DNA from 4 places in the Pseudomonas azotoformans genome. Region 2 is predicted to be linked to each of the others. Evidence: riboswitches for the same ligand, from Rfam matches in the RefSeq annotation. Region 2 holds a riboswitch; each other region holds the start of a gene.
What was found. Region 2 has a riboswitch for cobalamin ahead of AYR47_RS17925 (TonB-dependent receptor plug domain-containing protein). Riboswitches for the same ligand answer to the same signal wherever they lie in the genome.
Positions count from the first base shown of each region.

Region 1: another riboswitch for cobalamin. It lies ahead of AYR47_RS27665 (ABC transporter substrate-binding protein); the one in region 2 lies ahead of AYR47_RS17925 (TonB-dependent receptor plug domain-containing protein).
Region 3: another riboswitch for cobalamin. It lies ahead of cobO (cob(I)yrinic acid a,c-diamide adenosyltransferase); the one in region 2 lies ahead of AYR47_RS17925 (TonB-dependent receptor plug domain-containing protein).
Region 4: another riboswitch for cobalamin. It lies ahead of AYR47_RS20180 (CbtB domain-containing protein); the one in region 2 lies ahead of AYR47_RS17925 (TonB-dependent receptor plug domain-containing protein).

Region 1 is NZ_CP014546.1:6,025,232-6,030,376, reverse strand. Features, by position in the region: gene AYR47_RS27680 (hypothetical protein) at 1-126, shown strand, start outside; gene AYR47_RS27675 (ABC transporter ATP-binding protein) at 123-887, opposite strand; gene AYR47_RS27670 (FecCD family ABC transporter permease) at 884-1,888, opposite strand; gene AYR47_RS27665 (ABC transporter substrate-binding protein) at 1,885-2,895, opposite strand; cobalamin riboswitch at 3,003-3,197, opposite strand; gene AYR47_RS27660 (hypothetical protein) at 3,301-3,744, shown strand; gene AYR47_RS27655 (DNA/RNA non-specific endonuclease) at 3,754-4,680, opposite strand; gene AYR47_RS27650 (M4 family metallopeptidase) at 4,809-5,145, shown strand, end outside.
Region 2 is NZ_CP014546.1:3,825,975-3,831,119, reverse strand. Features, by position in the region: gene AYR47_RS17940 (serine/threonine-protein kinase) at 1-1,108, shown strand, start outside; gene AYR47_RS17935 (PP2C family protein-serine/threonine phosphatase) at 1,105-1,920, shown strand; gene AYR47_RS17930 (carboxymuconolactone decarboxylase family protein) at 1,927-2,322, opposite strand; cobalamin riboswitch at 2,436-2,640, shown strand; gene AYR47_RS17925 (TonB-dependent receptor plug domain-containing protein) at 2,732-4,660, shown strand; gene AYR47_RS17920 ((2Fe-2S) ferredoxin domain-containing protein) at 4,660-5,019, shown strand; gene AYR47_RS17915 (ABC transporter substrate-binding protein) at 5,016-5,145, shown strand, end outside.
Region 3 is NZ_CP014546.1:6,344,985-6,350,129, reverse strand. Features, by position in the region: gene AYR47_RS29170 (AI-2E family transporter) at 1-116, shown strand, start outside; gene hda (DnaA regulatory inactivator Hda) at 320-1,024, shown strand; gene AYR47_RS29160 (C40 family peptidase) at 1,238-1,867, shown strand; gene AYR47_RS33085 (hypothetical protein) at 1,903-2,121, opposite strand; partial or broken gene AYR47_RS29155 (C40 family peptidase) at 2,093-2,549, shown strand; cobalamin riboswitch at 2,646-2,896, shown strand; gene cobO (cob(I)yrinic acid a,c-diamide adenosyltransferase) at 2,976-3,587, shown strand; gene AYR47_RS29145 (cobyrinate a,c-diamide synthase) at 3,584-4,891, shown strand; gene bluB (5,6-dimethylbenzimidazole synthase) at 4,888-5,145, shown strand, end outside.
Region 4 is NZ_CP014546.1:4,358,056-4,363,200, forward strand. Features, by position in the region: gene cobM (precorrin-4 C(11)-methyltransferase) at 1-436, opposite strand, end outside; gene AYR47_RS20170 (cobalamin biosynthesis protein) at 506-898, opposite strand; gene AYR47_RS20175 (CbtA family protein) at 895-1,599, opposite strand; gene AYR47_RS20180 (CbtB domain-containing protein) at 1,611-1,799, opposite strand; cobalamin riboswitch at 1,896-2,098, opposite strand; cobalamin riboswitch at 2,214-2,414, shown strand; gene cobW (cobalamin biosynthesis protein CobW) at 2,508-3,569, shown strand; gene cobN (cobaltochelatase subunit CobN) at 3,573-5,145, shown strand, end outside.

The sequences.
Region 1 (5,145 bases), 2.2 Mb from region 2:
GTCGGCTTCAATCTCAAGGCGTTTTGCCAGGACCATCCGCTGATCCGCCAGGCGCTGATCTATCAGGTGCCCGAGTTGTTCGTGACCTTGTCACGTCACACCCAGCGTTCGCTTCAAGAGGCTTAGTTCGGGCGTAAACGCAGTATCTGTGCGCCATCGAACGGGTCTGTCAGGTAGTGTGCCTGTACGCCGAACGTCTCTTGCAAACGCTGCGGCGTCAGCACGTCCAGTGGTTTACCCAGTGCCACCAACTGCCCGTGATCCAGCACCGCCAGCCGATCGCAGGTCAGCGCCTGGTTCAGATCATGCAGGGCAATCAAGGTGGTGACGGGCAACCCTTGCACCCCCTTCAAAATGCCCAGCTGATGCTGGATATCCAGGTGATTGGTCGGCTCATCCAGCAACAGGATCTGCGGCCGTTGCGCCAACGCACGGGCGATGTGCACGCGCTGGCGCTCACCGCCCGAGAGGCTGCGCCAGGCGCGGTGGCTCAGGTGGGTGGCGTCGACGTCGTGCAGGGCCTGGTTGACGATGGCGTCGTCCTCCGGTGACCACGGGCTCAGCGCCGACAACCACGGTGTGCGGCCCAGCGCCACGGCGTCGAACACGCGGATGGCGTCGTCGGTGTCGGCCTGCTGTTCCACCACCGCCAGTTGTTGCGCGATGGCGCGGCGCGACAGCTTGCCCAGGCGCTGGCCGCCCAGCAGCACTTCGCCGGACGCTGGCGTGCGCAGCCCGGCGAGCAACTTGAGCAAGGTGGATTTGCCGGAGCCGTTCGGCCCGACGATACCGAGGGTTTCGCCCGGCTGAACGTCCAGATGAATGTCGCTCAGCAACTGCGCCTCGCGCACTTTGAAACCCAATCCTGTGCAGCTCAGCACGGTCATCGCGCATTCCTCCGACCAATGAGGATCAGCGCAAACACCGGCGCACCGACCAGCGCCGTGACCACGCCGACCGGAATCACCTGGCCCTTGATCAAGGTGCGCGACAACACATCCGCCGCAATCAAGAACAACGCGCCACCCAACGCACTGGCCGGCAGCAAGCGCGAATGCCCGGTGCCAAGCAACAGGCGCACGGCGTGGGGAATCACCAGCCCCACAAACCCGATGGAGCCGACAATCGACACCATCACCGCCGTCACCAACGCCGCGCAGCCCACCAGCACGAACTGCACCCGGCGCACCGGAATACCGAGGGACGCCGCCGAGTCGCTGCCGAAGGTAAACGCATCCAGGGCGCGACGGTGCCACAGGCACACCGCCAAGCCTGCGACCGCCACCGGCACCGCCAGCCACACCGAAGGCCAGCGCACGCCACTGAGGTTACCGAGCAACCAGAACATGATGCCGCGTGCCTGCTCGGAACTGGCGGATTTGGTGATCAGGAACGCGGTGAGCGCATTGAACAGCTGCGACCCGGCAATGCCCGCCAGGATGATCTGGCCGGTGCCACTGGCCGAACCGCTGGCGCGCGCGAGCAGGATCACCAGCGCAAACGCGGCCATGGCGCCGACAAACGCGCCCGCCGACAACGAGATCAAACCGCCGCCCACGCCCATCAACGCCACCAGCACCGCGCCGGTCGAGGCGCCGGCGCTGATGCCCAACAGGTACGGATCGGCCAGCGGGTTGCGCAACAGCGATTGCAATATCACGCCGCAGGTCGCCAGCCCAGCACCACACGCGGCGGCGACCAGGGTACGGGTGAGGCGGTAGTTCCACACCACGCCTTCGTCGATGGGGTCGAGCACGTAGCCGGCCGCCCACAGTTTGTTGGCGAGGACTTGAAGTACCACCTGCGGCGAGATGGCGGTTTCGCCGATGGCGACGCCAGCCAATACAGCAGCCAGCAGCAGGGCCAGGGCGAGTAGGGTTCGGATCATTTGGACAGGTCGTAGCCGTCGATGGCCGTGGCCAGTTGTTCAAGCCCGTCGAACGTACGGATGCTGGCTTGCAGCGCCAGCGCGTCGAGGATGATGATGCGGTTGTTTTTCACCGCGTCCATGTTGCGGGTCACCGGGTCGCTGCGCAGGAAGGCGAGTTTCTTTTCATGGTCATCGGCGGGGTAGCGGCGGCGGTCCATGCGCGCGATCACCAGCACGGTCGGGTTGGCCTTGGCGAGGGTTTCCCAGCCGACGGCGGGCCACTCTTCGTCCGACTGCACGACGTTATGCAAACCGAGGGTTTCCAGCATGAATTGCGGAATGCCCTTGTGGCCGGCCACATAGGGGTCGCTGGTCATCTCGGAACTGGAGAACCACACCAACGCGCTGGCTTGCTTGAGGCCCTTGCTTTGCACGGTGGCAACGGATTTGGCCAGGCGCGCCTTGAGTTCGTCGTTCAACTGTTGGCCACGCGCCTGCACGTCGAAGATCTCGGCGAGTTGGCTGATGCTTTTATAGATCGTCTCGATGCGGAACGGCTCCAGCCGCGTGCCGTCGGCGCCCACCAGGTTGTCCTTGCCTTCGCAGTCGGAGGGCAGCAGGTAGGTGGGAATTTTCAGTTCATGGAATTGCTCGCGGGTGCCGACCACGCCTTGCGGCCCGACCACCCATTCCAGCTCGGCGGCCACCAGCTGCGGGCGCTTGGCGATCACCGCTTCGAAGCTCGGCTCGTTGTTGGCCAGGCGCTCAATGCCATCGTTCTGCGCCTTGTACTGCGGCAATACGCTGTTGAACCACAGCGAAGTGCCGACTACTTTGTCGCCCACGCCCAGGGCGTAGAGCATTTCGGTGGCGGCCTGGCCGATGGTCACGCTGCGGGCCGGGGCTTGCTGAAAGGTTAGGGTGCTGCCGCAGTTTTCCACGGTCAGCGGGTAGTGGGTGGGCGCGGCTTGGGCCAGGGCACAGAAACCCAGGCCGGTAAGCAGGGCGGTAACGCGTGGCAGCATGGGGCTATCTCCGAGTGAAGCGTGCGTGCCGTTCGGAAATACACCCTTGAACGCTGCGATAGGATAGAGGCAGGCAAGAATGTCCTTCCCGGACACCCCGCCGGTTAGTCATTGAGCTTGGGCCGGCAGGTCTCCTGACTGATGCGTCGTCGCCAGGCTCCGGCCTTCCCGGACAAGGTCCAGTGGCATCATGGAGCAGGCTCAGCACCTACAGTTGCGGGGGCAGTTCCGATTGACGCGGGTGTACCGCGCTTCGGATTCCCTATTAGTCCCGTTTGGGAACCGGCGCGGTATGGTAGTCGATCACGCGGTTGAACGGGAGGTCGTGCACTCAACGGTAGCTCTCTGGCGGTGAGGCTCCTATGATGCGCAGCCCATGGATCGCTTTATCACAAGGAATACACCGTGAAATCAGTTATCGCGCTCGTCCTTATCGCCACCCTGGCCGGTTGTGCCACTCAGGGTAAATCTGAAAAGCAGATTCTCGACGAGGCCTCCACTGCCTATGTCAAGTCGATGCCCGCCGACTCAGACAAACTGCGCTTGCACACGATGAGCATCCCTAAAAGTGGGATGTTCGGCGACACCCTGGCGATTTCCCTGGCCGGTGACCAAAACGCGGCCAGCCTCAGGAGCGAATTGCTGAATACCAAGCGCTTGGGCGATGTGTTCTTTTTGATCATGGGGGCCGGCACCCCGGTTGATGTTGCCGTGATCGGTAAAGCCGTCGAAGGGCAGGATTTGAAGGGTTTGCAGATCTACTACTCGGGCACCGACGCACAGAAAGATCAGGTGCGTGCGGCGGTCGAGAAGTCGCAGGCGCAGTTTCATTACATCAGTGCGCAATGAGGGCGAGGGTCATAGGCGAATGTCTTCAGGCCCTCGTATCAGCGCTTCAATCCGCGTGCCGGTGGCGCGCTCTTCGTTGCTGAAGCCGTCGTAGTCGGCCAGGTTGCCGAAGCGCAGGCCGGTCAGGCGCTCTATCTGGATCACGCTGCGCTGGTAGGTCCTGAGCTGGCCGAACACCAGGTCGAGTTGGCCCAGCTCGCGGCTCTGGTCAATCATGTAGGCACTCGCGCTAGGCTTGCCGTTGTCGCTGAGGTAAGCGACCACTTTCCAGAACGCCTTGGGGATCTGTACGCCTCGGTACATTCGGTCGTCGTCGGCGAACACCGGGCCGGTAAACACCGTGGCGCGGGCTTTCCAGCGTTGGGTGTTATCGAGGATGTAGTCTTCGAGCTCCAGCCAGGTCTTCTGGTTGAACCCGCTCATCTGCGGCGAGCAGTTGGTGAAATGGAAGGTGTCGAGGTTGGCGGCTTGCGCCTCGTCGCCCCAGTTGGGGTCTTGCCGGCGGACCAGGTGGCCGCGATCCAGGCCATTGCTGGCATACAGCGCTTCGCCCACCTGCGCATCGATGGGTAAGCGGCCGTCATAGGCCCAGGCGTCGTTGCTGCGAATGATGTCGACGTGCTGACCACCATCGATGTTGACGCCCACATACAGCGCAAGCCGCTTGGCGCGTGACATCGTGATCGAGAAGTGCGTGTAGTCCAGGCGCTTCTGTGCATCCTCCGCCAAGGCCTCTTCCACCGTGGGCCAGGGCACCCCGAAGCTGCCGAGAAAGTCCTCGGCGTAGCCGCGCCGGCCCTTCAAGTCTTTGGCGGGGGTGACGCGTGGCGTCGCCGCCCGTGCCTCCAACAACGTGGGGCTCGGTGCGATCAACGGGCGCAGGTCAGCGAGCCTGGGGCGGTATGCAAGGTCGATTTTGGTTTTACGTGCTGGCATCGGTCAGTCCTCCTTGGATAAACACGACTGCAACATAGGTTAATGACAATTGATGACATGCGTTAACCCCTGGGGACTATCCTGAATCGATGACCCGAACGTTTTCACCTGCCAGCTGGAGCCAGCCCATGTGTGTTCGTCAGCCGCATCGCCATCCGATTTTCTGCCTGATCCCGCCCTATATGCTCGACCAGATCGCGCGCAACGGCGACAAAGCGCAACGTGAGGTCGCCTTGCGCACCCGCGCCAAAGACACAACCTTCCGCTCGTTGCGCATGGTCGCCGAACCTGCCAAAGGACCGGCGCACATGGCCCTGGCCATGGGCGCCGATAAGCGCCGCTCGATCTACAGCGCCGAGGGCACCGACAGCCTGCCGGGCACGCTGGTGCGTGGTGAGGGGCAGCCCGCAAGCGGTGATGCCGCGGTGGACGAAGCCTACGAGGGCTTGGGCGCCACCTTCGATT
Region 2 (5,145 bases):
GCTCGCCGCCCAGACACCCCGTGACCTCAGCCACAGCCTCGGCTGGATGCGCCAGTTGCTGTTGGCCCTGGAGTACGCGCACTCCAAGGGTGTGGTGCACCGCGATATCAAGCCGGCCAACCTGCTGATCACCGCCGACAACCACGTCAAGGTCACCGACTTCGGCGTCGCACGCCTGGACTCCTCCACGCTCACCCAGACCGGCTCGATGATCGGCACCCCCAGCTACATGTCGCCGGAACAGTTTTGCGGCGAATTGATCGACGGTCGCTCCGACGTGTTTTCCGCTGGGATCGTGCTGTACCAACTGCTCACTGGCGAGCGACCGTTTTCCGGCTCGGCCACCATGGTTATGCAGCAGATTCTCAACCAGACGCCGGTAGCACCGTCGAGCTTGAACCTGGCCCTCGACCCGGCGTTGGACAGTGTGATCGTCCGCGCCCTGGCCAAGCGCCCGGCCGACCGCTATCCCTCGGCGCACGCCTTTCTGGATGACCTTGAAGCGCTGCTCGGAACCACCACCGGCAGTTGGACCAGCGCCGATATCGACGATGATCGCACCGTGCTGATGCTTCCCAACCAACCCTTGAGCAGCGGCGTGACACCGTTAGCGACCGAAGCCGTGGAAACCCTCATGCCGTGGAAGTTGGCCGTGATGCCTGAGCTGGAGTCGCTGCTGTCCCACCAGATCGGCCCGCTTGCACGCTTCCTGGTGCGCAAGAGCCTCAATGGCGCCGATGACTTCGAGGGTATCTGCGCCGCATTGTTGCCGCATATTCCGTCGGAGCGCGGCCGTGAGCAGTTCACCAGCGCCAGCCAGTCGCTGTTCCAACGCCTCAACCCGCCGACTGCCGCGCCCGAGGTCGTGACTGAACCCACCGCGATTGTTCCGACCACCGAGGTGATCCATACGCCAGTCGACCCCGACTTCGCACACATGGCCGAACGCCGGCTGGCGGTGCTGATTGGTCCCATCGCCCGCATCGTGGTCAGTCGCGCCTTGCGTGCAACCTCACTGCGCCAACCCTTTGTGCAACGGTTGGCCGAGTCTATCGAGAGCGAGGCCCAGCGCCTGGCGTTCCTCAACAGCTTTGAGCCCCTGCCATGATCGACTCTCCCCTCAGCGCCTGCGGGCCCCATCGCCTGGCCTGCGCGGTCGCCTATGGGGCCAGCGATGTCGGCACGGTGCGCCAGAGCAACGAAGATAACTTTCTGGTGGAGCCCAGCCTCGGGCTGTTTGCCGTGGCTGACGGCATGGGCGGCCATGAAGCCGGCGCCCTGGCCAGTGCCGAAGCCCTGATCAGTTTGCGCCAGGCGCTCAACGCCCACCGTGTCGACCCACTGAACGACGGCAGCGACCCGGACGCCACCTGGTCGGACCCGGACATGCAAGCCGCCAGTCGCCTGCACAACGCCATCGATCAGGTGAACCAGTGCGTCTACCAGAAAAACGTGGCACGCCAGATGAGCGAAGGCAGCGGCATGGGCACCACACTCACAGGAGCATGGCGCCCGCATGCCGATGGGCCACTGTTGCTGTTTCATGTGGGTGACAGTCGTTTGTACCGCTACCGCGACGGCGAACTGAGCCTGCTGACCCGCGACCAGACCTGGTATCAGCAAGCCCTTGAGGCCGGCAAAGTCGACCGTTTACCGGCACGCAATCTGCTGTTGCAAGCTATCGGCCCGGGGCCGCGGGTAGAACCGCAAGTACGCGTGCAACCCGTGAAGCGCAACGACCTGCTGATGCTCTGCAGTGACGGCCTGCACGGTTGCGTTCCGCACCAGGAAATGGCTCAGGTACTCGCCGCTGCCAGCCGCGACACGCTGGAGACTGCCTGCCAACGGCTGATCCACCTCACCCGCGAATACGCCGGGCGCGACAATGTCACGGTGCTGCTCGCCTGGTTCGACGGCTGAATCGCCTTATGGCAACTTGAACGCCTCATCCACCGGCACGCGATAGCCGGTGGCCAGGCGGTTGGTTTCGTTGGCCATGCCGACCACCGCTTGCAACTCGCCGAACATCTCGTCGGTCATCCCCGCCTTGCGCGCTGCTGCCGTGTGGGAGGCGATGCAATACGGGCAATTATTGGTCACGCTGACAGCCACATAGAGCAGTTCCTTGGTCAGTGGATCCAATGCCCCCGGCGCCATGATTTCCTTGAGGCTTTCCCAGGTCCGGCGCAGGGTCGGTGGGTGGGCGGCCAGGCACTTCCAGAAGTTGTTGACCCGATCGACCTGGCGCGTGTGCATGATGTCGTCATAGACCGCGCGCACTTCTGGGCTGGCATCGGCGTATTCGGTGAGGTGTTGAGTCATGGGATGTCCAAGGCGGAGGGTGAGTGTTCTGGAATACCGCGCCGCCCCATTGCTGGCAAGTGAAGCCGGTGAATCCTGAATGACGGAGTTGACGAACGGTCATGCGAATGTTCAGATGCCGGCCTGTTTCAGGTGCCCCCTGCCGCCGTGCTTGGGGTGAAACGGGAAACCGGTACGCTCTTTTGAGCCAGTCCGGTGCTGCCCCCGCAACGGTATTCGCGTGACCCCTTCGACACACCACTGTGGCCTGCGTGCCATGGGAAGGTGAAGGGTTCCATACGCGAGAGCCCGGAGACCGGCCTGGAATTTCTGTTAGGCAAACTCCTGCGGTGGGCGGGCATGGGCCGGTATCGGCGTGTGCGCGATGCCTTCTCCTGCGTGCTTCTGCGAAGATACTTTCGAGAAGACTATGATTCGACGTTCCCTGATCCCTTTGTTCGGCTCGCTGTTCAGCCCCCTGTTGCTGGCCGACGACAACACCCTGGTGCTCAACCAGCAGATCGTCTCCGCCCCTTCCGTGGAATCCACCACCGTCGCCGCCATGGCCCAGTACGGCAGCAAAGTGGAGATCGTCACCCGCGAACAGATCGAACGCGCCGGCCCCGCCGCCGACGTGACGCGGGTGATGCAGATGTTCATCCCCGGCCTGTATGTGGCGCCGAAAAACGGCCCGTTCGACTACGGCACCTATTCCCTGCTGGGCGGGCGCAACGATGACACATTGATCCTGCTCGACGGCGTGCGCCTGAACAACCGTCTGTATGGCGGCCTCTACCTCGACACGCTGCCAGCCAACGCCATCGAGCGTATCGAAGTGCTCAAGGGCGGCCAGAGCCTGTTGTTCGGCACCCAGGCGGTGTCGGGGGTCATCAACATCGTCACGCGCAGCCCGCAGACCCGCGAGGCGTCCGGTGAAGTGAACCTGGGAGTCGATACCTTCGGCGGCACCACCGGCGATGCGCGGGTGGAGAAGATCTTCACCAACGGCTGGGGCGACCTTGGCCTGCTGGCGTATGTCAGCCGCAACGCCTCCGAGGGCTACCAGCCGTTTCGCAACAGCGACTACAGCGGCCGCGTCAGCGACAAAAAGCGCTCGTACGAAGTGACCACCTTCGGCGCCAAGGCCACCCAGGCGTTTGGCGATGACTCGCGCCTGGAACTGTTCTACCAATATGCCGATGCCAACCTTGATTTCGCACGGCCGGTGAACAACTACAAGACCACCAACGACCGTGTGCAACAGATCGCCACGGCGACTTTCGAACAGGCGATCAACGAGCGCCTGAGTTATTTCATCAAGGGTCATATCAACGACTGGGACACACGCTACACGCGGATCGACAACACCGCCGACGGGGGTCGTAAGGTACGTAACAACAACGACTACTGGGGCTTCACTGACTGGGGTGTACAAGCCGAGGGCAAGGCCGAGTTGCCAGGCGGCCATGTGCTGGTGGTGGGCAGCGACAACCAGTGGTTCAAGGGCCAGGACGATGTACTGGTGATCGACGACAACAAGGCCCAGGCCCACGCGCTGTATACGCAACTGCGACCGCAGATCGACGCGCTGCCCAACTGGCACCCCAGCGTGGGCGTGCGGCATGAAGCCATGAGCGGCGGCGACAGTGCCACCGTCGGCATGCTCACCTCGCTCTATGATCTCAACGACCACTGGGCCCTGCGTGGCCAATACGGTACGGCCTACAAACTGCCCAACGCCGAACAGCTGTTCGTCAACGAGCCGGGCGACGAGATCGGTAACCGCAATCTCAAGCCGGAGAAAAGCCGCAACGCCGAACTGGGGATCGACTACAAGGGACTGCTGGGCGAGCGCGACTTCAGCGCCAGCGTCACGCTGTTCAAACGCAAAATCACTGACTTGATCACGCTCGACGATGTGCAATGGGTCAACGGCCAGGGCCAGCTCCAGATGCGTGGCTTCGAGGCCGACGCCAAGCTCGCGCTCAACGACCAGTGGAGCCTGCAGGCCGACATGACGCGCAACCTCACCGAGTCCCGCACCGGCGTCACCATCAACGACATTCCGAGTTTCTTTGCCCGTTCACGGATCGGTTTCGAATCGGAAAACCGCTTATGGGGCGCAGGTACTGCGATCCGCTACATTCGCGACATCACCAGCTCGAAAAACGTCGAATACGGCCACTACTCCGTGGTAGACGCCGATGCCTATCGCTACCTCGACGCCGCCCACCAACACCGCCTGAGCCTGCTGGTGGAAAACTTGTTCGACCGCGACTACGTCACCAGCCGCGCCAGCAACGTCGACAACCTCGGCCGCCCGTTCACATCCGAGGTGCGTTACACGTATCGCTTCTGATGACTGAGATCACCAAAATCGACGGGGTGGACTTCCATCCCGACTGGTCCCGCATACCGGACCACGCCCGCCATGTATTCCTGTGCACCGGCCCACGCTGTACGCAGCGCGGCGCCTTGCAACTGTGGAAAACCCTGCGCCGCCGACTGCTGGAACATGAGCACATCGAAGTGCCCGGTGGCGTGCTGCTGACGCGCACCCATTGCCAGTTCCCGTGCAACCTCGGACCGGTGCTCACGGTGTATCCCGAGCGTTGCTGGTATGGCGTGCACAACAAGGCCGAAGTGCTGCGCCTGGTGGATGTGCACCTGGTGGGCGGCGATGTGGTGCAAGACCTGCTGATCAAGGACGCCCCATGAAACAGCCATGGCTATGGTTGAGCGCCCTGCTCTACTGCACACCGGCGCTGGCAGACAGTTATCGCAACTGCGCCCAGGACTGGAGCGTGCCTCCTTCACCACCGTCGCGCATCGTGGCACTCAACC
Region 3 (5,145 bases), 2.5 Mb from region 2:
CTGGCATTCTGCTCGCGCTGCCGGTGGCGGCGGTGATCATGGTGCTGGTGCGCCATGTACACGATTTGTATAAGGATTCGGAGGTGTACACGGGGGTTGAAGACCCCGATCTGTAATCCCTCTGTAACAAACCCGGCCCAGGCCGGGTTTGTTGTTTCTGGAGCCGGTGCGTCAAACAATCTGCGTAAATCCAACAAGTTAACGCAAACCTTTGATTTTGCTTGGGGTCTGTTGCATTGTGCGCCCGGCGTCACGGGTATAAACTTTGCAAACTTTACACAGAGGCCACTAACGGTTCGTTTGGAGCCGTTCAGTCAGCATGAAACCGATTCAGCTGCCCTTGGGTGTGCGTCTGCGTGACGACGCCACCTTTATCAACTATTACCCAGGCGCCAATGCCGCTGCACTCGGCTATGTCGAGCGGCTCTGCGAAGCCGACGCCGGGTGGACCGAAAGCCTGATCTATCTGTGGGGCAAGCACGGCGTAGGGCGTACCCACCTGTTGCAGGCCGCGTGCCTGCGGTTCGAGCAGATGGGCGAGCCAGCGGTTTACCTGCCCCTGGCGGAGTTGATGGACCGCGGTATCGGCATCTTCGACCATCTTGAGCAGTACGAGCTGGTGTGCCTGGACGATCTGCAAGCCATCGCCGGCAAGGCGGAGTGGGAAGAGGCGCTGTTCCACCTGTTCAACCGCTTGCGTGACAGCGGTCGGCGCCTGCTGATTGCTGCGTCCACCTCGCCACGCGAGTTACCGATCAAGCTGGCCGACCTCAAGTCGCGCATGACCCTGGCACTGATCTTCCAGATGCGCCCGCTGTCCGACGAAGACAAATTGCGTGCCTTGCAATTGCGTGCCTCCCGTCGCGGCCTGCACCTCACCGACGAGGTGGGGCATTTCATCCTCACCCGCGGCACGCGCAGCATGAGCGCGTTGTTCGACCTGCTTGAACAGCTCGACCAAGCCTCGTTGCAGGCCCAGCGCAAGCTGACCATTCCCTTCCTGAAAGAAACCCTCGGCTGGTAGCCGGCCTGCTGTTTTCGCGGCTTTCGGCAAATTCCAGGCGCCAGAAAACCTGCGTTTGAGCCGGTTTAGCTACGCAAAAGGCAGATATAGGGTGTTAAGGGCTTAGATGTCATAGTCCAAACAAGAAGTCACATAGATCACGATTGAATTTGCAAATCGATGTGATAGAGGGCATAGTCTCGTCTTCTTTACATATCAGCCACGGTCGTGCCCATGCTAAATCGCTTCGCACCCCTCGTGCCCCTCGCACTCGTTACCCTGTTGTTTGGTTGCGCCTCCCACCCTCAACAGGTGGCAGAACAGCAAAAACCACAGGTTCAAAATCAGGCAAAATTCGTTGCTGCACAGTCTGCTTCTGTTTATGAAGAAGAGCTGGCAACGGAAAAAGAACTGGCCAATTTCAATGGCAGCAAGCCTTACCAGCTGCCCGTTCTGGCCGACAGCATCCTCGAACGCGGCATGTCCCTGATCGGTACCCGTTACCGTTTCGGCGGCACCTCTGAAGCCGGTTTCGACTGCAGCGGTTTCATCGGCTACCTGTTCCGCGAAGAAGCTGGCATGAACCTGCCACGCTCCACCCGCGAAATGATCAACGTGGATGCACCGTTGGTCGCACGCAACAACCTCAAGCCCGGTGATCTGCTTTTCTTCAGTACAGCGGGTCGTGGTCGTGTAAGCCATGCCGGTATCTACCTGGGCGATAACCAGTTTATCCACTCCAGCAGCCGTCGCAGTGGCGGTGTCCGGGTCGATAACCTGGGTGACAGCTACTGGAGCAAAACCTTCATCGAAGCCAAGCGCGCACTCGCCATGGCCCCGACGACGGTAACCGCTAGCAAGTAAACTTAAAGTGATACTTGAAGTTTGACGTGTAAGCGCTAGAATCCCTGGACATTGTTGTAATCTGTTCGCGCGAGCTTTGCTTGCGCGTTCTGGTTTTCAGCGTTCGGCAGCGAAAGCCGCATCCAGACCAGGATTGTTCTGCCCATGTCGACCTCGGCCCGCCTGATCCTTATTCTTTGCGCCGCGCTGCTCAGCGCCTGCGCAAGCCGCCCGCCGCCCGCGCCTGTGGCCGTCAAGCCCAAGCCGGTGTTCAACTACTCCACCCAGAATTTCTCGCCTGCGGCCGAAGATGTGCTCTTCCGCGCGCTGGGGCCTGGTCGGCACGCCTTATCGTTGGGGTGGCAACACACCGGACTCCGGGTTTGATTGCAGCGGCCTGATCGGGTTTGTCTTCCGCGATGCTGCCGGCATCTCCCTGCCGCGTACCACCCGCGAACTGATCGTGATGCGCGCCCAGGATGTCAGCGAGCAGAATCTGCAGACCGGCGACTTGTTGTTCTTCGCTACAGGCGGCGGTTCACAGGTCAGCCACGCCGGGATCTACGTCGGCGAAGGCCGCTTTGTGCATGCACCGCAAACCGGCGGTACGGTGAAGCTGGACACCTTGTCCAAGGCGTATTGGCAGAATGCCTACCTGAGTGCCAAGCGCGTGTTGCCGGGCAACCTGGCGCGTAATCCGTAAGAAGCAGCGGCAAGTTTCAAGCTTCAAGCTGCAAGGAGGGGATACCTGCTTGCAGCTATCTGCTTGAAGCTTGCAGCTCGCCCCTCAACCTACTACCCTTCGCCGCTTGTTCCAGGTGCTCTGTGACCCATGGGTCGACGGAGTGAAACAGGGAAGCCGGTGAGTGAGCGCACTTGTACACAGTGTCGCCGCGATTCCGGCGCTGCCCCCGCAACGGTAAATGAGTCAAGACGCTGCCTTTTGCCACTGTATCGCTCGCGATATGGGAAGGCGCAGCGTCGGTCTGCGCCTCTATAAGGCGCGCGCCACTCATGAGCCCGGAGACCGGCCTGCAACATCCAACAGCATCACGGTGGGCGATGCTTGGCTGTCTGTTTTTTCTTTTTCCTGCCCGCCGTTTTTGTTCAGCCCCAACGGAGAGCTGCCATGACCGATTCCCCCGACCGCGACGAACGCCACCTGGCGCGCATGCTGCGCAAAAAAGCCGTGATCGATGAACGCATCGCCAATTCCCCCAACGAGTGCGGCCTGCTGCTGGTGTTGACCGGCAACGGCAAAGGCAAGAGCAGCTCCGCGTTCGGCATGCTGGCCCGTGCCATGGGCCACGGCATGCAGTGCGGTGTGGTGCAGTTCATCAAGGGGCGCAACAGTACGGGTGAAGAGTTGTTCTTCCGCCGTTTCCCCGAGCAAGTACGTTTCCACGTCATGGGCGAAGGCTTCACCTGGGAAACCCAGGATCGCCAGCGCGACATCGCCGCCGCCGAAGCCGCCTGGGCGGTTTCCCGCGAGTTGCTGCAGGACCCTTCCATCGGCCTGGTCGTACTGGATGAGCTGAACATCGCCCTCAAGCATGGCTACCTCGACCTGGACCAGGTACTCAGCGACCTGCAAGCCCGCCCGCCGATGCAACACGTGGTGGTCACCGGCCGTGGCGCCAAGCCTGAACTGATCGAAATGGGCGACACCGTCACCGAAATGGGCATGCTCAAGCACGCGTTCCAGGCCGGTATCAAGGCACAGAAGGGCGTCGAACTTTGAATCAGCCCCGTCATTGCCCGGCCGTCCTGATCGCCGCACCGGCGTCCGGCCAGGGCAAAACCACCGTCACCGCCGCATTGGCCCGCTTGCACCGCAACCTGGGGCGCAAGGTGCGCGTGTTCAAATGCGGCCCGGACTTCCTCGACCCGATGATCCACGAACGCGCCAGCGGTGCACCGGTGTATCAATTGGATATGTGGATGGTGGGCGAGCAGGAAAGTCGCCGCTTGCTGTGGGAAGCGGCGGGGGAGGCGGACCTGATCCTGATCGAAGGCGTGATGGGTCTGTTCGACGGCACGCCGTCCAGCGCCGACCTGGCGCGACACTTTGGTGTGCCGGTGCTTGGTGTGATCGACGGCACCGCCATGGCCCAGACCTTTGGCGCGTTAGCCCTGGGTCTGGCGCTTTATCAGCCGGACTTGCCGTTCGCCGGCGTGCTGGCCAACCGCGTCGGCACCCTGCGCCATGCACAATTGCTTGAAGGCAGCCTTACCGAAGGCCTGCGTTGGTACGGCGCGTTGTCTCGCGAGACCAGTATCGAGCTGCCTAGCCGTCACCTGGGTTTGGTGCAGGCAAGCGAACTGAATGACCTTGATGTACGCCTGGATGCCGCCGCTCAAGCGCTGGGCAGCAGTTGCGAAGTCGCCTTGCCGCCGCCGGTCACCTTTGCCGCGCCTGAAGTGATCGACGCCGAGCCACTGCTTAACGGCGTGCGCATCGCCGTGGCCCGCGACGAAGCCTTCGCGTTCACCTACGGCGCCAGCCTTGACCTGTTGCGGGCAATGGGCGCTGAGCTGAAGTTCTTCTCGCCGATCCACGATCTCCAATTGCCGGACGCCGATAGCCTCTACCTGCCCGGTGGTTACCCGGAACTGCACCACCAGGCACTGTCGCAAAATACCCCGATGCTCGACGCCATCCGCGCTCATCATGCCGCCGGCAAACCGCTGCTCGCCGAATGCGGCGGCATGCTCTACCTGCTGGACTCGCTGACCGATGTCGACGGCACTCGCGCCGAACTGGTCGGCCTGCTGCAAGGCGATGCGGTGATGCAGAAGAAGCTCGCGGCCTTGGCGCTGCAAAATGTCGAATTGCCCGAAGGCACACTGCGCGGCCATACCTATCACCACTCGCTGACCACCACCGAATGGCAGCCGATTGCCCGTGGCCTGAGCCCCAATGGCGGGCGCGGTGCCGAGGCGGTTTATCGGCAGGGGCGGATGACGGCGTCCTACGTACACTTCTATTTCCCCTCGAATCCCCAGGCGGTGGCCGCATTGTTCGCGCCCGATCCAGCACTATGAGCGACAACGCCTTCCCCCAGGCCGACCGCGACGCCGTCTACCGCGCCATCGCCGAACGCCGCGACATGCGCCACTTCAGCGGCGGCACTGTCGCCCCCGAATTGCTGCACCGCCTGCTCCAGGCCGCGCACCAGGCACCCAGTGTCGGCCTGATGCAGCCCTGGCGTTTTATCCGCATCAGCGACCGCCAACTGCGTAGTCAGATTCAACAGTTGGTGGAAGAAGAACGCGTACGCACCGCCGAAGCCCTGGGC
Region 4 (5,145 bases), 530 kb from region 2:
CGGCGGGCATGCGGGTCTTGTCGGCGTAGCGAGTAAGGATCACGCTCTGGGCGATGTCAGGCAGGGTCAGCTCGGTTTCCAGCAAGGCGGCGCAGGCAGCCACGGCGGTGACGCCGGGAATGATCTGGAAGGGAATGCCCAGCTCCCGCATGTGGCGGATCTGCTCGCCAATGGCGCCATACAGGCTCGGGTCCCCAGAATGGACGCGCGCTACATCCTGGCCCTTCGCGTGGGCCGTCTTGATCAGATCGATGATTTGTTCCAGGTGCAATTCGGCACTGTTGGCCAGCGTTTCTGCCGAGTGGCCTTCCAAAACCGCCGCGGGCACCAACGAGCCGGCATAGATGATCACCGGGCAGCTGCGGATCAGCCGCTGGCCTTTGACGGTGATCAATTCCGGGTCGCCGGGGCCTGCGCCGATGAAGTAGACGGTCATGGTAATTCCTGTTGAAAAACGGGCGAGCATGAATGTTGCTCATGATCGAGGTCGGCAATTATCGGGATTTTAGCCGGCGCACGCCAATGCGAAGGTGGCCTGGGTGGTTTTTTGGCGAGTGATCAACAGGCGGGCAGGGCTGCCGGCGAGCTGTTCAGCGAGGGCCAATGCGGCGCTTTCGGCTATGCCGTAACAGCCGGTATGGGCAAAAGCGATGTCGGATTTGTGGCTCAGGCGGTGTTCAAACTCCGCCAGTTGTTCAGCGCTGAAAAACTGCAGTGGCAGGTTCAGTACCTCGGCCAATGCCGCTAGTCCTGCTTCATGTTGTTTGCGGTCGATACTGGCGAGCGCAGCAATGCGCTGGCGCTCGATACCGCCCTCGGCGAGGGCAGAATCGAACAACGCCAACAAGGTGTGAAGATCACAACCCCGCTGGCAACCCAGGCCAACCACAAAAGTCATGCCGAGTATTGGTCGTCACGGTTGCGGCGGAACAGCCATGCGCTGATCAGGCCCAAGGCCAGCCAGAAGGCAACGTTGGTCAACTGCGAGGCGATCTTGAACTGCGCTTCCAGGGCTTGCGGAGCGAGCATCGAATGCACTTCCGGTTGCGGCGCGCCGATCACATGCGGGACCGCCAGGATCGCCACGCCCAGCACTTTCAGCAGCCAGTTGCGACCAAACACGATCAAAGCGATGCCGGCAGCAGTAGACGCCGCAGTGCCGATCCACCAGGTCTGGCGCAGCGCCAGGTCGGCGGCGGCAGTGCCCGGCAGCTCAGGCGGCAGGCCCATCGTCGGTGCCAGCACGAAGGTTGCGTAGCCGGCCAAGCCCCACAGCAGGCCTTGGGCGGTGCGGGTTGGCGCACGCAGCGTGTAGAGACCGGCCAGCATCAGCGCAAAACCGACCGCGACCACTAGGTTGCCGCCCGTGGTGGACAGCACGCGCTGCCAGCCATCTTCCGGCTCCCAGGCTTCAGCGTCATGGGTGTGGGCGGCAGCGCCTTCGGCGTGTTCGTGGGCCATTTCGGTGGCGGCCGGGGCTTTTTCGAAGGTTTCCGCCTGCAGAATCAGCGGGGCGACCCAAAAGCTTTGCAGCAGGGTCAGCAGCAGGGCAGCCAGCAGGCCGGTGAAGCCTGCGGTTTGCGCGATACGCTTGATCATGTCGGCAGGTCTCAGTGGCACGGGAACGCGGCGCTGTGGCGGGTATCGTGGGCCGCGTTGTGCACGGCCTCGATGTGCGAGAAGCCGGCGAAATACACCAGGCACGCGCCGAGGATCGACGCGCCGATGGCGGCGGTCAGGCGTTGGCTCAGGGTCGAGGTGCTGCTGGCGGAGTGCGAGGTGCTGCTGATGATCGACATGGCGCGTCCCTTTCAGGTGTCAGGGTGAAACGAGCGCATGAAAACCCCGCGAGCCGGGCACGCAGGGTTTGAACAGCGCCCGCCCACCGCGGGTTTGTTATCTGATTTTTTCGGGCCGGTCTCCGGGCTTGCGAGGGGCATTGCGCCTATTAAGCATCGCCTTCCCATGCCGTAGGCACAGTGGATCTGACGCTTCGCTCGCTTACCGTTGCGGGGGCAGCACCGGACTGGTCATATCGCTATGACGCACCGGTTTCCCGTTTCACCCTGTGAAGGGCACCCGAAACAAGATGTGTAGGAGAGCATGGGGGTGGGAGGGGAGTCAATTGGGTTGTGCTTTTGGGTGGGGCGTATCCGTTACCGCAGAAACGGATATCTACCCAACCCCATCATTGACCATCCCCCAAGCACTGCGTAGCCTTGCACCCTCGAGGTTCTTCAGCCCCAGGCCGAAGCTAAGAAGGGAACGCGGTCCAAGCCGCGGCTGCCCCCGCAACTGTAAAGGGTTCAGCTGACTGCCACGCCACTGCCAAACCGGCGGGAAGGCGCAGCCAGCGCCGGTCGCAAGACCCGCACGCCCCAAGCCAGGAGACCTGCCTCGCAATCGATTTTCTACTTCAACCGGGCGGGGTGATCCGGTGACGAAATCCGCTGCTGCGCACTGTCGCAGGGCCTATCGTCCCATATGCCCGCCCCCAAGGGCATCCGATGAAAACACTGGCCAAACTCCCCGTCACCATCGTCACCGGCTTCCTCGGCTCGGGCAAGACCACTTTGTTGCGCCACATGCTCGACAACGCCCAGGGCCGCCGCATTGCGGTGATCGTCAACGAATTCGGCGAACTGGGTATCGACGGTGAAATCCTCAAGCAGTGTTCCATCGGCTGCACCGAAGAAGAAGCCAACGGCCGCGTCTACGAGCTGGCGAACGGCTGCCTGTGCTGCACCGTGCAGGAAGAGTTCTTCCCAGTGATGCGCGAATTGGTGGCCCGTCGCGGTGACCTCGATCACATTCTCATCGAAACCTCCGGCCTGGCCCTGCCAAAACCGCTGGTTCAAGCCTTCCAGTGGCCGGAAATCCGCAGCGCCTGCACCGTGGACGCCGTGATCACCGTGGTCGACAGCCCGGCGGTAGCCGCCGGCACCTTTGCTGCGTTCCCGGACCAAGTGGATGCCCAGCGCAAGCTCGACCCGAACCTGGACCACGAATCACCCCTGCACGAGCTGTTCGCCGACCAACTGGCCAGCGCCGACCTCGTTATCCTCAACAAATCCGACCTGATCAGCCCTGAAGACCTGGCCCGCGTGCGCCTGGAAGTCGCGGAAGAACTGCCGCCAGCGGTGAAGATCATCGAGGCCAGCAGCGGCCGCTTGCCCCTGGATGTATTGATCGGCCTGGGTGCGGGCTCCGAAGAGCACATCGACGGTCGCCACAGCCATCACGATCATCATCACGAAGGTGAAGACGATCACGATCACGATGCCTTCGACTCCATTTCCATCGATCTGCCGCAAGCCGACGAAGCACTGTTGCTCGACGCCCTGACCCAGTTGGTGGTGCAACACGGCATCCTGCGCGTCAAAGGTTTCGCCGCGATCCCGAACAAACCGATGCGCCTGCTGATCCAGGGCGTGGGAACGCGTTTCGACAAGCACTTCGACCGTGCCTGGGGCGCTGACGAAGCGCGCATCACGCGTCTGGTGCTGATCGGCCAGGACCTTGACGCGGCGGGCCTCGAAGCGCAACTGCGCGCTGCCCTCAGCGTTTAACCCATGCACCTGCTCAGGACCCAGCCCGGTGGTTTCGTCTCGGACGACAATATTGCCGACCTTGGACAAACCCCCGCTGACCTGGTGATCCTGTGCAGCGGCGATTCCAGCCTGGCGCTGCTGGCCGAAGCAGCGCAGCAGTTGCCGGACGACTACCCCAGCTTTCGCCTGGCCAACCCGATGCAGGTGCAGAACCATGCCTCGGTCGATCTGTATGTCGATGAGGTGCTGCGCCACGCCAAGGTCATCCTGATTTCGTTGCATGGCGGTATCGGTTATTGGCGTTACGGCATCGAGCGTCTGGTGGAATTGGCCGAGCAGGGCGTTCAACTGATCCTGGTGCCGGGGGATGATCGCCCGGACCCGGAACTCAGTGGCCTGAGCACCGTCGGCGCCGAAGCGCGTGATCGCCTCTGGCACTTCCTGCGCCAGGGCGGTCTGGGCAATGCACTGGATTTTTATCGCTGCCTGGCCAGCGCTTACCTGGGCCGTGACTACGCCTGGGCCGAGCCGCAAACCCTGCCGCGCACGGCGATTTATCATCCGCGCCACGCCAACGCCCGGCTGAATGATTGGCAGGCCGACTGGAATGCCGAGTGGCCGGTGGCGGCGGTGCTGTTCTACCGTTCTCATTTGCAGGCGGCGAATACCGGTTTTATTGATGTGTTCTGCCAGCGTTTGCAGGCCGCGGGCCTCAACCCGTTGCCGATGGCGGTGGCCAGCTTGAAAGAACCCGGCTGCCTGGCGGTGGTCGAGGACCTGCTGGATGAGGTGGGCGCGGCGGTGATTCTCAATACCACCGGTTTCGCCCAATCCAGTCCGGAAGCACCGCATTTGCGCCCGTTTCGCCGCAATATCCCGGTGATCCAAGCGATCTGCGCCCAGGACAACCAGCCCGGCTGGGAAGCCAGCGACCAAGGCCTCGGCCCCCGCGACTTGGCGATGCACATTGCTTTGCCGGAGTTGGACGGGCGCATCATCAGCCGGCCGATCAGCTTCAAGGATTTGGCGTGGCGTAGCGAGCGCAGTCAGTCGGACGTGGTGTGCTATCGCGCAGCGCCCGAGCGCATGGATTTTGTCGCTGAATTGGCGCGCCGCTGGGTCGAACTGGCGCGAGTGCCGAATGCCGACAAACGCATCGCGCTGATCCTCGCCAACTACCCGACCCGCGATGGGCGTATCGGCAATGGTGTTGGCCTGGATACGCCGGCAGCGGCGCTGAATATCCTGCGCGCCTTGCACGCTGAGGGTTATCCGGTGCCGGATGCGCTGCCGGAAAGCGGCACTGCGCTGATCCACGATTTGCTCGGCGGTGTCACCAACGACCTCGACAGCCTCGATCTACGGCCCTGCCATCAAAGCCTGGGCATGGATGACTACGAAGCGATGTTCAGTCGCTTGCCCGAGGCCAATCGCCAGGCCGTGCTGGATCGCTGGGGCACGCCCCATAACGACCCGATGTTCCGTGACGGCCGCCTGATGATTGCTGGTTTGCGCCTGGGCCTGACGTTCGTTGGTATCCAGCCAGCGCGGGGTTATCAGGTGGACGCGAGCGCCGTCTACCACGACCCGGACC